One region of the Oceanobacillus picturae genome, then DNA from elsewhere that is predicted to be linked to it. Evidence: predicted binding sites of a transcription regulator. Region 1 holds the regulator's gene; the other holds the start of a gene.

Region 1 (7,568 bases):
CTGCTAATCCATACTTGGCATTATCATCCCTACTTGCAGCAGGCCTAGACGGGATTGAGAAGAAAATGAAAACACCAACTGCCGTAGACCGCAATATTTATGTTCTTACAAAAGAAGAGCGTGAAGAAGCTGGAATCGAGGATCTACCTAGCACATTAGCTGGTGCACTTGAAGAACTTAAAAAAGATGAGGTTATCGTAAACTCACTTGGTGAACACTTATTCGAGCATTTTGTTGAAGCAAAAGAAATTGAATGGGATATGTTCAAAACGCAAGTGCACCCATGGGAAAGAGAACAATATTTAAGCACGTACTAAGCTTTAAAGAAGCTTTTAAGTACGCAACTATTTTAAATGTATATTAAAAATACCGTCCATCTATGGGCGGTATTTTTAAAAATAACTTTTCGTAGAAATTCACTTGAATTCTTGAGATTAAAGGGAGATAGAGTAGGTGTCCCATAATGCAGGCACTCTATCCTTTAGTTTAAATGTCAAAACATTCCTATGATTCTAACGATTTCGTTTGTCTAATATTTTAGACTTATGGTAAAATAAATCTACATTTCTCGACTTAAATTGCGAGATAAAAATTCAGAATGTTATTAATTATGTCGTTAATCAATCTTTAAGGCCAACTAAGGAGGAACTAACATGAATAAATTTGTTGAAAACTATTTATCTACCAATCGGAATACTTTTGAACAAGTGAGTAGCTTTATTTACCACCATCCAGAAACAAGATTTGAAGAATATGAATCAGCTTCCTATTTTGCTAAGGCTTGCGAGGAACAAGGCTTTCTTGTTGAACGTAATGTTGCTGGGATAGAAACGGCATTTATTGCTACATATGGCGAAGGTAAGCCTGTAATAGGATATCTAGGTGAGTTTGATGCACTTTCAGGCTTAAGTCAGAAGCCTAATGAAACGAGTTATCAACCTTTAGAGAAAGATATTGGACATGGATGTGGTCATAATTTGTTAGGTACAGGGGCATTTGCTGCTGCATGTGCTGCAAAAAAATACTTAGAAGAAAATAACCTGCCAGGTACTGTGAAATTTTTTGGCTGTCCAGGAGAAGAAGGCGGTTCAGGAAAGACATTTATGGTAAGAGAAGGTGTGTTTGATGGCCTCGATGCTGCGCTTACATGGCACCCCTCTCCTGCAAATGCGATTATGAGTTTATCAAGCTTGGCAAACTATCAAGTTTCATTTAAATTCAAAGGCATTTCATCTCATGCTGCAAACACGCCACATTTGGGTCGAAGTGCATTGGATGCTGTGGAACTAATGAACGTGGGCGTTAACTATTTGCGAGAGCATATTGTGCCAGAGGCACGTATTCATTATGCTGTGACAAACACAGGGGGGATATCCCCAAATGTGGTTCAAGCAAATGCCGAGGTACTATACCTGGTAAGAGCTCCAAAGGTGGCACAGGTGGACAGCATTTTTCAAAGAGTAAAGAAAATTGCTGAAGGTGCTGCACTCATGACAGAAACTGAAGTAACAATTGATTTTGATAAGGCATGTTCTAATTATATTCCCAATCGTTCTCTGGAGAAAATCTTGTATAAGAAATTTACCGAGGTTGGAGTACAAAAGCCTACAGATGAAGAGAATGCATTTGCAAAGAAAATATGGAATACCTTTACAGACGGTGAAAAAGAAAACTTCCTAGATCCAATGAAAGGTTTTGGTTATGTTGGAGATGGTAGTGAGTTTGCTGGTAAGTATTATTCTGACTCTATTTCACCTTATTATGAATCCAAGGAAATCCTTGCTGGTTCTACAGATGTTTCAGATGTAAGCTGGGTCGTCCCAACAGCTCAATTATCAGCATCTACTTCTGTGCTGGGTACTGCTTTACACACATGGCAAATGACAACACAAGGATTAAGAAACTATGCATTAAACGGGATGTTCCGCGCCGCAGAAACAATGGCCTTAGCTGGTATTCAGCTGTTTGACAACCCAGAAGACCTACAAAATATAAAAGAAGAATTTGAGGCATTTAAGAAAGCCAATCCATACAGCAATCCTATTCCTGAGGGTGTAACTCCTTCAAAGTTGCATGAGAAGTAGGCTTTCCAAATAGTTAAATCGAAATATTAGTATAGAATGCGAGGGGTATTATGGAAAAGAGGCGTGGTTTATTTCAAAGATTTTTAGATTTGGTTGAAAAGGTAGGAAATAAGTTACCGGATCCGTTTATTTTATTTATTGGACTATCCTTATTAATGATCGTTGTTTCCTATATATTTAGTTTGTTTAATGCTTCCGTTGTGCATCCAGGTACAGGAGAAGAGCTAGAGATTCAAAATTTGCTATCAGGTGAAGGCTTGCAGTTTATCCTAACTTCCATGCTCGATAACTTTACTGGTTTTGCTCCATTGGGACTTGTTCTTGTTATGATGCTAGGAATTGGTCTAGCTGAAAAGGTTGGACTAATGGATTATGCCATCAGAAAAACTATCTTGAGTTCACCTCCAAGTTTAGTTACTTATACGGTAGTATTTGTAGGGATTCTTGGAAACCTTGCCTCTGACGCTGCGGTTGTATTGATACCACCACTTGCTGCAATGGTGTTTTATAAAGTTGGACGCCACCCATTAGCCGGATTAGCTGCAGGTTTTGCAGGGGCTGGTGCTGGATTTACAGCCAATATCTTTATTGCTGGTACAGACGCATTACTAGCAGGAATTTCAACAGAAGCAGCAGCCATTGTGGACGAGTCGATGGTGGTAACCCCGGTCGATAACTGGTACTTTAATATTGTATCTGTTTTTGTTATGACAATTATTGGTGGACTCATAACTACTAAATTTGTTGAACCAAGGCTGGGGAAATATAAAGGCGAAGCTGTTGAAGATGAGGAGAATGAGGAGTTACAGAATGGCGGCAAAGGATTCCGAAATTCGATCATTGCTGGGCTTTCCTACATTGCACTGATCGTCATTGTTATTTCTTTACCAAACAGCCCATTAAGAGGTGAAGATGGTAGTATTGTACCCTCACCATTCTTAGACGGGATTATTCCTATTGTGCTATTTTTCTTTATCATTGTAGCTGTTACCTTTGGCATAACAGTAGGGAGAATTAAGACTGGTAAGGATGTAAGTGACTATATGGCAGAGTCTATGAAGGACATGTCAAGCTATATTGTTTTAGTATTTGCTATTGCACAGTTTATTGCATATTTTAATTGGTCGAATCTAGGAACATGGGTAGCGGTTAACGGGGCTGATTATTTAAAGGATATTAATTTTACAGGTATTTGGTTGATTATTGGCTATATCATATTTACTGCATTAATGAACTTCCTGATTACTTCAGGGTCTGCTAAGTGGGCAATTGAAGCCCCAGTGTTTATTCCGATGTTTATGCAACTCGGATATCATCCGGCCTTTACGCAAGTTGCATACAGGGTGGCAGATTCTTCAACAAATATTATTACACCATTGTTCCCGTATATGGTTATCATTTTGGCGTTTATAAAAAAATATGATAAAAAAGCAAGTATAGGTACTTATATTTCATTAATGCTACCGTATAGTATTGCGTTTTTAACTACTTGGGTTATATTAATTCTGGTATTTTACTATTCAGGTCTACCATTTGGTCCAGGAATATACCCGTTCTTATAGAAGGAGGAGAGCAGTATGCAACAATTAGAAGATAAATTAATTCAGTGGCGCCGAGATTTCCACCAATATCCCGAAACAGGTTTTATGGAAATGAGAACAGCTTCTATTGTAGCTTCTATTTTAGACAAACTTGGTTTCCAACTGAAAATGGGAAAGGAAGTTATGTCAGAGGCAGATTGCATGGGAAAACCCACTGAAGAGGAAACAAAGAAACATTATCAATGGGCACAGAAAAATGGGGCAATTGATGATTATCTTAATCCCTTTTCAGAAGGCTATACAGGAATAGTTGCCACATTAGATACAGGTAAGAAAGGCCCTATTATTGCATATCGATTTGATATGGATGCATTGGATATTTTAGAGTCAGACAGTAACGAGCATTTCCCGCACAATGAAGGATTCAGTTCAAAAGTTCACGGGAAAATGCATGCCTGCGGTCATGACTCCCACACTTCGATGGGTTTAGGCCTCGCCACCCTGCTTATTGAGAATAAAGAAGAGCTTAAGGGAAAAATAAAATTAATATTTCAACCAGCAGAGGAAGGCACACGAGGAGCAAAAGCTATGGCAGCAGCAAATATAGTGGAAGATGTCGATTATTTCATCGCCACCCATATTGGGGTCGGTGTTCCGCATAAGCAATTCGTTGCCGCCAATAGCGGTTTTCTTGCCACCTCCAAATTAGATATCACCTATGACGGTACAGCAGCACATGCCGGAGGTAGCCCTGAAGAAGGCAAGAATGCACTCTTAGCAGCTGCCGCTAGTGTGCTAAGCCTCCATGGTATATCTCGTCATTCAGGAGGAGCTACCAGGATAAATGTTGGGCAGCTAGAAGCTGGTGCAGGAAGAAATATTATTGCCAATCATGCTAGCATGAAAGTAGAAACGCGAGGAGAGACTTCTGAAATAAATGATTATGTGAAAGAACAGGTGACATCTGTCGTCAGTGGAGCGGCTACCATGTATCAAGTAGAACATAATATTGAAACAGTAGGCGAGGCACTAAGTTGTAAATGTTCGTTGGACCTAGCAGGTATCCTTCACAAATGTGCCGAAGCATCCCCGGATATTGAAATAAGTCAACTGGAAGATAACACGCCAGGAGGTTCAGAGGACGCCACCTATTTTATGAACGAAGTACAGAAAAATGGCGGAAAGGCAACCTACTGTGTATTCGGTACAGAACTGGCTGCAGGTCATCATAATGAAAAGTTTGATATTAAAGAAGACACGTTATTACCTGCAGTTAACATTCTTTTCCAATCAGTCAAAGTAATAATGGAACAATAAAAAACAGCTGCCCTCGAGGTAGCTGTTTTTTTACTAGAATTTGGTGTTGGTGAGATGTGAGTACTAGGTACTACACGTTGCTCGATTTAATGGATATTACGATATAAACCAATTACTTTACCTAGTATTGTTACATTATCATATAGAAGCGGATCCATCGTTGCATTCTCGGGCTGGAGGCGAATGTGGTCTTTTTCTTTAAAGAACCTTTTCACTGTTGCTTCATTTTCATCTGTCATCGCAACAACTATATCACTGTTTTGTGCTGTATTCTGCTGTTTAACGATAACCATATCCCCATCAAGTATTCCTGCCTCTATCATACTTTCCCCTTCGATAACCAATACGAAAAGATTATCATCAGGTCCAGCACTTGTGGTTGGTAGAGGAATGAATTCCTCGATATTTTCAACTGCTGTAATAGGTAGTCCTGCTGTTACCTTCCCAATTACAGGAGCATAGCGAGCTTCTTCTCTTGGGATATTATTTCCTTCCGACAAATCAAGTATTTCTATTGCTCTTGGCTTAGTCGGATCTCGTCGAATGTATCCTTTGCTTTCAATTCTAGATAAATGTCCATGTACTGTAGAACTTGAAGCAAGTCCGACAGCTTCGGCAATTTCCCGGACGGAAGGCGGATATCCTTTTTTTGTTACTTCGTCTTTAATATAATCTAAAATCATTTGCTGACGTTTTGATAGTTTTGACATAAATGTTTCACCTCGCCCATAAGATTAATTATTAATAGTTTACCATTTGATTCCACATAAAGCAAACATTCGTTCGAGAAAAAGCCTTGACAGGATCATATGTTCTGCTATAATTAAAATTACAAATAAGCGAACAAAGGTTCCTATTTAGAAAAGGAGGGAATGAAACTATGTTTAGTAAACTTACAAAAACGGATTTGTTTTATATAGTTGCCTTTGCCTTGACGCTGGGATTCCTGTACTTTACTATGATTACGAGTTAATTGGTTTAAGAAGGAGTAAGCGTGTTGAATGCAATTATCTACTGTCGCGTGAGTACCGACAAACATACCCAAGAGACCTCTCTTGCTAGACAAAAAATAGAGCTAATGGGATTAGCAGAACGCTATAATTTTAATGTAATAGCTTGTATAGAAGAAAAGAAGAGTGGCTATGAAATAGAGCGAAATGGCATATTTGAGATGCTCGATATATTTGCGGCTAAAGATGCTGACTGTTTACTAATTCAGGATGAAACAAGACTAGGGCGTGGAAATACCAAAATTGCGTTGTTCCATCAGCTGCAAAAGCTCCATATAGATGTATATACTGCAATGCATGATGGGAAGCTTGAACTATCAGAATCAGACTCTATGGTTTTGCAAATAGTTGGGATAGTGGAAGAATACCAACGCAAAATTCACAATGCAAAAATTAAAAGAGGAATGAGACGCGCAGTAGAACAAGGATATAATCCTGCTGAAAATCTCAAAAACCAGCATCATGCTCCAGGGCGCGATAGAGTTGCCTTTCCTATAGAAGAAGTGGTTAGACTTAGAGAGAAAAAGCTTACATTTGAAGAGATTACGAGTACATTAAACGGAATGGGATATCCTGTCTCCAAAGCGACGGTCCATCGCAGGTATAAGGAACTGCAAGATACTTGAATATAAGCCTTAATAGGCGTAAAATAACTAAGCAGGAGCTAATGGCTCTTGTTTTTTGTTGTATTCAGACGTAAAATAGATTTTTTAAAGATAAAGCTTAATAAGATCTTATACAGCTAATGATGTATACGCAAGACGGCGATGAAGTTTGTAAAAGTCATAAGGGTATTAATAGAAAATTAAAAAGGAGGTAGAGCTATGTTATCTCAGGATAAAATTGAGCGAATTAATTCACTGGCAAAAAAGGCTAAAGATACAGGTCTAACTGAGAAAGAGAAACAGGAACAAAAAGAGCTCCGTGAAGAATATCTAAACAATGTAAGAAGCTCTTTTAAAAACCAGTTTAAATCCATGACAGTTGTGGATCCTAAAGGAAACGATGTTACACCAAAAAAAGTGAAAGACTTGCAAGAGAGAAATAAGAAACATTAATTTTGTACCAAACTACGACAAAAATCAGCCCTTTTATAAGGAAGCCTATCCGTTTTAACTTGTTCCTGGATGGGTTTCGTTATAGAATGAGGAGGAAACAACCAGTAGTTATTTTTGAAAGGGGCTAAACAATATGTCAAACAACATAGAACAAAATTCAATTACTACAATCCGTACATTATCTATTGATGCAATCGAAAAAGCGAACTCTGGTCACCCTGGACTTCCAATGGGAGCAGCTCCAATGGCCTACACGCTATGGACTGATTTCATGAATCACAATCCAAAAAACTCAAAGTGGTTTAATAGAGACCGTTTTGTTCTTTCAGCAGGCCATGGATCTATGCTTCTATATAGTTTGCTTCATTTATCAGGTTATAACGTGTCGATGAATGACTTGAAAGAATTTCGTCAATGGGATTCTAAGACACCAGGCCATCCAGAAGTACACCACACAGACGGTGTAGAGGCGACAACTGGTCCACTTGGTCAGGGAATTGCCATGTCAGTTGGTATGGCAATGGCTGAAGCACATCTCTCTGCGAAATTTAACAAGGA
Region 2 (7,568 bases), 710 kb from region 1:
CTTTTAACACCCAATCACTCCTTTTCTCTCTACATAGACTACTTAAATTATACAACAAAAACATAAGCCAGAAAAAACTGACAATTTAGGGTTGCGTTTATCCTGAATATGGCTTATTATTGAAATTAAAATTTTCACCACAAGGGGATAGTGACATGGAAGAATGGACAGTCGAAGTACATCATAGCAAAACAAAGAAAAATAAGCCGAAAACAGATCAATTAGAGTTTGGAAGACTCTTCACAGATCACATGTTTATCATGGATTATTCAGAACCAGTTGGTTGGCATGATCCACGTATTGTGCCATATGAGCCATTAACAATTGATCCTTCAGCAATGACCTTTCATTATGGGCAATCTGTATTTGAAGGCTTAAAAGCCTACTACACGCCAGAGGGAGATATTCAGCTTTTTCGGCCTGACAAGAATTTACAACGGCTAAACCGTTCCAATGACCGTCTCTGCATCCCACCAATTGATGAAGCATTTGTGTTAGATGCTATTAAGCAACTCGTGTTTCTTGATCGAGAATGGATTCCAACATCAGATGGAACATCTCTTTACATCAGACCATTTATCATTTCAACAGAACCGTTTATCGGGGTAGCTCCCTCTCATCAATACAAACTAATTGTTATTCTTTCACCAGTTGGCGCGTATTACAAAGAAGGCATAAACCCTGTTAAAATCGCTGTGGAAAACCAATATGTGCGTGCAGTAAAAGGAGGCACAGGTGAGGCGAAGACCGGTGGTAATTATGCAGCTAGCCTGAAAGCACAGGAACTTTGTGCGCAAAAGGGATTCACACAGGTGCTTTGGCTTGATGGTGTGGAGAAAAAGTATATTGAAGAAGTTGGAAGCATGAATGTATTCTTTAAGGTGAATGGAGAAGTCATTACCCCTGAATTGAACGGAAGTATCCTTGAAGGTGTTACGCGAAATTCTGTAATCCAATTATTAAAGCATTGGGATATCCCAGTAATTGAGAAGAAAATTTCTCTTGATGAACTACATGAGGCATATGTGAACGGCACATTAGAGGAAGCCTTTGGTACAGGAACAGCAGCAGTAATCTCACCAATTGGCCAGCTTAGCTGGGATGATAAAGATCTCTTTATCAACGGCGGAAAAACAGGCAAAGTTGCAAAATCACTTTATGAAACGTTAACAGGTATTCAATATGGCCGTGAACACGATCCTTTCGGCTGGGTCGAAAAAGTTAACGAAACAAGTGCAGTAAAATAATAACTTTAAAAGGCTGGTACAGATTAGTTTCTATATCAGCCTTTTTTATTATAGCGCTATTTCGGTTGATGCATAGCATAGGAAGCGCCTTTCGTTGATTGCGACACAAGTTTAATTGAAAAGCTCTATGATTTGGTTGATTCACCCACAGACTAAAAGTTGCACTTCATAAAAGCTATGACTTAATGTCAACAACCTTCCCCGGATTAAAGAGCCCCTTCGGATCAATTGTTGCCTTGATTGCCTGCATTACATCAAGTGCTCCACCATGCTCTTGACGTTGATATTTTTGTTTGCCGATTCCTACGCCATGCTCCCCAGTACACGTTCCGCCTCTTGTAAGTGCATATTGAACAATACGTTCATTTACTACATTCGCCTTTTTTATATCTTCTGGATTCTCTGTATCTACCATTAGAAGAATGTGATAGTTTCCATCACCTACATGTCCGACAATTCCACCTAATAACCCTGATGAATCAACTGCATCTCTAGCATCCTTTATCGCGCCTGCTAATTCGGATATAGGTAGACAAACATCTGTAACCATCTGCTTTTTCCCAGGGTTACCGTGAAGATATGCATAGGCTGCATTATGCCTTGCTTCCCAAAGTCGGTTTCTGCCTGCTGTGTCTGACTCAAATGCAAACTCTCTACAATTACAATCTTCTATAATTTCCTTCGTAAAAACAACATCCTGTTCTAAACCGGCTTCATTTCCATGAAACTCAAAAAACAAGGTTGGTACTTCTTTGTAGTCCGTATCACTAAATGCATTGATTTGCCGCATTGATTGTTCATCTACCAATTCGACTCTCGCTACAGGGATACCTGCCTGCAGCACATTAATTACTGCCTCCACTGCATGATCAATTGTATCAAATGCCGCTCTACCCGCCATATTATGTTCAGGTATCCCATGTACTTTTAATGTAAGTTCAGTAAAGCAGCCTAATGTGCCCTCTGAACCAACAAATAACCCATTTAAATGATAGCCAGAAGATGATTTTGCAGCCAAATTTCCTGTATGAATAACGTTCCCATTAGGAAGGACGACTTCTAAGTTACGTACATTATCACGCATAATCCCATACTTCACAGAAGTTGTGCCACTTGCATTGGTTGCTGCCATGCCTCCGAGCGTTGCATCCGCCCCAGGATCAACAGGGAAAAACAACCCATATTTACGCAACTCTTTTTCCAATTGTGTCCTTGTCACGCCAGGCTGTATTTTCACAAGAAAGTCCTCTGGTCGCACTTCAATTATTTTATTCATCAATGTAAAATCAATCATGATCCCACCATTATGTGGAATCATACTACCTTCTAAACTAGTCCCAAGGCCATAAGAAACAACAGGAACTTCCCATTCGTCGGCCAATTTAACAATTTGGCTCACTTCCTCTGTATTCTCTGGATAAAGAACTACATCAGGTAAATGAGGCGTATGATACGACTCATCCGAACTGTGTTGTTGCAAAATTGTTTCGTTTGTTGAAACTCTTTCAGTAGGAATTATCTCCTTAAGCGCTTCCAAAAACCCCATTTTCCCATCACTCCTATAAACATAAACTTAATAATCGAATAATTGTTACTATTCCTCAGTGTACCATAATCCAACCGAAATGAAAAAAGCCCCCACAAGGAGACTTTACTCATTTCGGTATACAACACGTGTCTTGCAAATCATATCATGTAATGCTTTCTTCTCTTCATTCCACCCTGCCATCATAAATCCAATCCCTAGTGGTAAAGCAGAAATGAAATAACACAGGTATCTTCCAATGGACTTTAGCATACTTATCTGCGTGCCATCAACATTCACTACTTTTATTTTACACGTTAACTTCCCGGGGGAGCCCATAAATTTACTTCCAGTAAAAATAATGATAAAAATAATACCATATAAAAAATTAGCTATAGACTGTGAAGTTGTCTCGTCAGTGCTACTCCAAGAACTCCAGAATGTATCGTCACCTATCAGAAAAGCAATTACTGTTGCAAGTAAAAGTATAAGCATACCATCAATAAAATCAGCTAGAAATCTTATCCAGAAACCCGCTGGCTTATTAGAAATCATCCTACCACTCCCTATTAAAAATCTAATTATAATATTACCTTATTTCTAAAGCCTTCTTTAAAGAAGTAAGTTCTTCCTCTGTTAGTGTCACGCCTTTCCCCATCTTTTCTTTGTCTGGAGACCAATCTCTTATGTCATATTTAGGGTCCCTTCCGTTCCAACTAATTAGATTTAATTCCTTCGTCCAACCCTTTGGGGATTCGGATAAGACGGCAATTGTTTCCATTATTTCAAATTTCAATTCTGCCATTTTGTTGCACCCTTTCTATATTGGTAAACATCAACTATGTTTACTTCCATCCCTTTATGTACTTACTTGTAGTCTAATTCGGCATTTAGTAGTGATTATAATCCTAACACAGAAAGTCTCTCCAAGAACACTGTAAGGGTATCCATTAGGCTATTATCTCGCTTTGCCGAACAGGAACAATTGTTCTATAATTATAGAAAACGAATACGGAGGTGTTTGTGGTGAGACCCAACCTCACTAAAGATCTTAGTTTAGTAAACTTTCAAGCATACTATTGGTTAAAGGAAGAATTACAGTCTTTCTGTAGAGAAAACGGAATAAGTTCTTCTGGTTCCAAATTAGAAATCTCCAATAGAATTGAAATATTTCTTCAAACAGGAGAGATAAGTAAACCCATTAGGAAAACAGAGGCTGTTAAAAAGAAAATACATCAAGTAAATTTAAGCCCCGATACAGTAATTTCAGCAGACCACCGTTGTAGTCAGGATGTAAGAGCATTTTTTAAGACAGTAATCCCGAAATTCCATTTTTCTACCTATATACAAAACTATTTAAAAAACAATGTCGGTAAAACATATCGCGATGTAATAAACGCTTGGTACGAGGAAGAAGAACGAAAGAAAAACCCTTTGTACAAAAAAGAAATTGCACCTCAATTCGAATACAATCTATTTATTCGGGACTTTTTTGCTGATCCGAAAAATCAAGGCAAAGGGCGAGAAAAGGCCATTGAAGCTTGGAATGTAATTAAAAAATTACCTGGAAGTAATAAATATAATCCCATTGATTAGTCCATACAACAATACGTCATTCTACATTTCCTAAAGAATTAGTATAACAATGTAATCGAAGCTTATTTATCCCTTAAAGGACTTTTATATTTACATAAAGGGAAAACTACTACTTAAAAACGAAAGTAGTAGTTTTCCCTTTAATCTAGAGGAAGAATTTCATACATAACTGGCTACAAAATGAAACGCCAAAACTCGATATTTTGGCAAAGCATATTAGACCAAGTTATCTTTATCCTCTTTTTTAATTGTGCTCCTCTTTCTTTTTACTACTAACCAAACTACCAGTGCAATAACCCCTAGCGGAATAAGGATTGGCAGATTCCCTGCTATGAAAACAAACAATCCAGATAGCACCGCTAAAATCGTATTAATGCTTTTTAAAAATTGCTGTTTGGTTCTTTCCCATGTATTTAGTTCATCCTCACTCATGCCCGTGATGTTAACATTATTTTCTTCTATGTCGATTTGTACTGTAGCAAGGTCAGCTTTGTTTCGCAAATAATTCATCCTACCTGTCACCTGTTCAATTTCTTCTTGTACTTTGGCTAAATCGCTAGAAATGGTGAGTAAGTCCTCTGTTTTTTCCGCTTTTTCCATAAAGGATAAAAGGCGTTCTTCTACAACACGCTTCGATTTTAAGCGTGATTCTAAATCAACGTATTCTTCTGTTACATCCTGACCTGAGACATTGCTTTCAAGCAGCTTTCCAGCTCCTTCCTCCACAAGCTGAATAAACTCCTGAAATCGTTCTTGTGGAATGCGTGCTGTAATATGGCCACTAGTTGAACTTTCTTCCGACGAACCATAAGTGGAGGAATCTACAATATACCCATTAAAGTCAGCCACTTGGGACTCTATTTCATCTACAGCTTGTTGATATTCTTTTACTTCTAGCCTTAAATTAGCTGTATAAATGATCTTCCTTTCTTCTACCTCTACTTCTTTCGTTTCAACTTCCGTTGACTCATTGTTTTCTGTCTCAGAAGATTCGGTACCCTGTTTTCCTGCTTCATCCATCGATTCCTCTACAGAATCCATTGCAAAATCTTCACTTGATTCCCCAATATTTTCTTGCTCATTACTACACGCTGTTAAAAACACCATTACCCCTAGCAAAAACCAAATCGCCTTCTTCACTCCTTAATCCCCCATTCCAATAAGTATGCTTTTCTACTTAGTCGGAATCACAAGAAAAAGGTTACAACTATGTTACAAAAAGATTGAGCACTACAGCCACAGTATAAAAAAGACCAACCTAAATGCATTCAAAAAAACTTTCTATTACATGTCACAATTTCAATATAATTTCTGCATGCGCAAATTTTCCTTCAAACGTTAGGAAATGTGCCCCTTTTGTAATTGGTAAGCCGTGTTGGAAGTTGGGTCCATCATAGACAAAAGTATGAAACTCTCCATTCTCTCCACAAGGATCTACATGTACTGGTAGGTCTTCTAGAAATTGATGGTTGAACATTCGTCCCGCCATATTTGCTGGCAATACTTCTGTATCAACAGTTGTCACGATAGTCTTAAACCCATCCTCAATAAATTGCCCTGCAACACTTGCTGTGTCTTCCTCCCACAAGGGAAAGATCCCCCTCATCCCGTGCTGCTTAAGAAGCCGCTCTCGATATAACTTTACATCCTCAAGAAATAGATCAGCATAGGCAATTGCCCTTATCCCCTTACTAATGAACTTTTCAAACTGCTCTCCCATAATCCTCTCATACGCTTTATTTGTCACACTGTCTGGCATCCCTATTCCATATAGTGGGAGGTTTAAGGAAGAAGCTTGGGCATAAAGCATTTCCTTTAACACTTCATGTATTGCAAGTCTGCCACTTTTCTCAGAATAAGTGGACAACAATCCTACCACTCGAAAATCAGACGACTGCTGTAATGTATGTAAAGCAATTGCGCTGTCCTTTCCGCCACTCCAAGAAACAATAACATCCTGTACAATCCGTTCCTTGCCTTTTCTCATTAGGAAACCTTCGTACCATTTGGGAGCGTTTCATCAGGACGCAGTAAGACGACATCTCCATCTTCTGGTACTCCACCTAAAACTAGAACCTCCGATTTATAACCGGCAACCCGCATTGGTGGAAAATTAACCACTGCCGTTACCTGTCGACCTACAAGTTCTTTCGGGTCATAACGTTTTGTTATTTGTGCGGAGGATTGTTTTATGCCAAGCTCACCAAAGTCTACTTCCAATTTAATCGCCGGCTTCCGTGCTTCCGCGAAAGCTTCTGCTTTTACAACCGTTCCAATCCTTACATCTAATTTAATGAAATCATCTATTGTTGCCATCAATAAAACCTCCTAAAATTATTCTCCCTATCTACTTCTAGAAATCATTGGCAAATTCCTACCTCAGCGCACATTCAAACTGTTACTTCATATCATACAATGATTGCGTACCACATTTAAAAGTAAGCCTAAATTCCTAATGAAGAGAAAAGCTGACATCTAATTACCTGTTTTTTGAATTCTTTGTTAGATATTCTTACACGTTAAATGACATTTTTAGAGATCTAGCCTAATCTTGGTATATCCTACTTAATTAACTTTAATCTGAGTAGTCGCTATTATGAGTTTAACAGTCATGTAGGACGAATCATTCTAGTCATGGAGGTGTCAAACAATGCTCATGAAAAATCAGCTACGTGAGGCTGTTGAAGAAGTGAAGCAGTATTACATCCAAAAACTAGTAGAAATAGATGCATTTAAAAATAAGAAAAAAGCTCCCTCAGCACACACACTAAGCGAACTAGAAAAAATGTATAAGTATTACCAGCGATAAACGTACGAGACGCTACCTATTTAAGGTAGTTTCTCGTACATTTTACGCTATGGCCGTATAGTATTGTCTTATGTAAGTTTTCCTAACACACTTAACTTAAAAGCAGTAGAAAAACCAATTGAATCATGTATACTATGAAACAGGGGAGGTTGATACCTTGGCTTCTTATAAAGACAAAAAGGTAATCACCATCGGGATTGTAAATGAATTAACCGGATTATCTGAGCGTAAAATTCGCTATTACGAGGAGCGGGGCCTGATTTTCCCTGATAGAACAAAGCGGGGAACAAGGAAATATTCCTTTGCTGATATAGAACTCCTCATGAAAATTGCCGACAAACGCGAGGAAGGTGTACAAACAAGTGAAATAAAAAAAGACATGATGCGTGAA

The links. The regulator LexA, encoded in region 1, represses DNA repair genes until DNA is damaged. The targets are predictions, from matches to a motif close to CGAACATATGTTCG.
Region 2: BN988_RS06410 (DUF6434 domain-containing protein) is a predicted target of LexA. The motif match lies at 3,751-3,764, and genes of this name have one in related genera.

What each region holds. Positions count from the first base shown of each region.
Region 1 is NZ_CCAX010000001.1:559,371-566,938, reverse strand. It holds gene glnA (type I glutamate--ammonia ligase) at 1-317, shown strand, start outside; gene BN988_RS02905 (M20 family metallopeptidase) at 654-2,084, shown strand; gene BN988_RS02900 (AbgT family transporter) at 2,135-3,646, shown strand; gene BN988_RS02895 (amidohydrolase) at 3,662-4,942, shown strand; gene lexA (transcriptional repressor LexA) at 5,029-5,652, opposite strand; gene BN988_RS02885 (YneB family resolvase-like protein) at 5,940-6,578, shown strand; gene BN988_RS02880 (DUF896 domain-containing protein) at 6,777-7,010, shown strand; gene tkt (transketolase) at 7,144-7,568, shown strand, end outside.
Region 2 is NZ_CCAX010000001.1:1,271,755-1,279,322, forward strand. It holds gene BN988_RS06385 (HAD family hydrolase) at 1-10, opposite strand, end outside; gene BN988_RS06390 (branched-chain amino acid aminotransferase) at 156-1,247, shown strand; gene BN988_RS06395 (FAD-binding oxidoreductase) at 1,423-2,793, opposite strand; gene BN988_RS06400 (RDD family protein) at 2,899-3,327, opposite strand; gene BN988_RS06405 (YdbC family protein) at 3,362-3,577, opposite strand; gene BN988_RS06410 (DUF6434 domain-containing protein) at 3,799-4,368, shown strand; gene BN988_RS06415 (DUF4349 domain-containing protein) at 4,585-5,508, opposite strand; gene BN988_RS06420 (Dph6-related ATP pyrophosphatase) at 5,660-6,355, opposite strand; gene csaA (chaperone CsaA) at 6,355-6,684, opposite strand; gene fbpA (Fur-regulated basic protein FbpA) at 7,019-7,177, shown strand; gene BN988_RS06430 (MerR family transcriptional regulator) at 7,335-7,568, shown strand, end outside.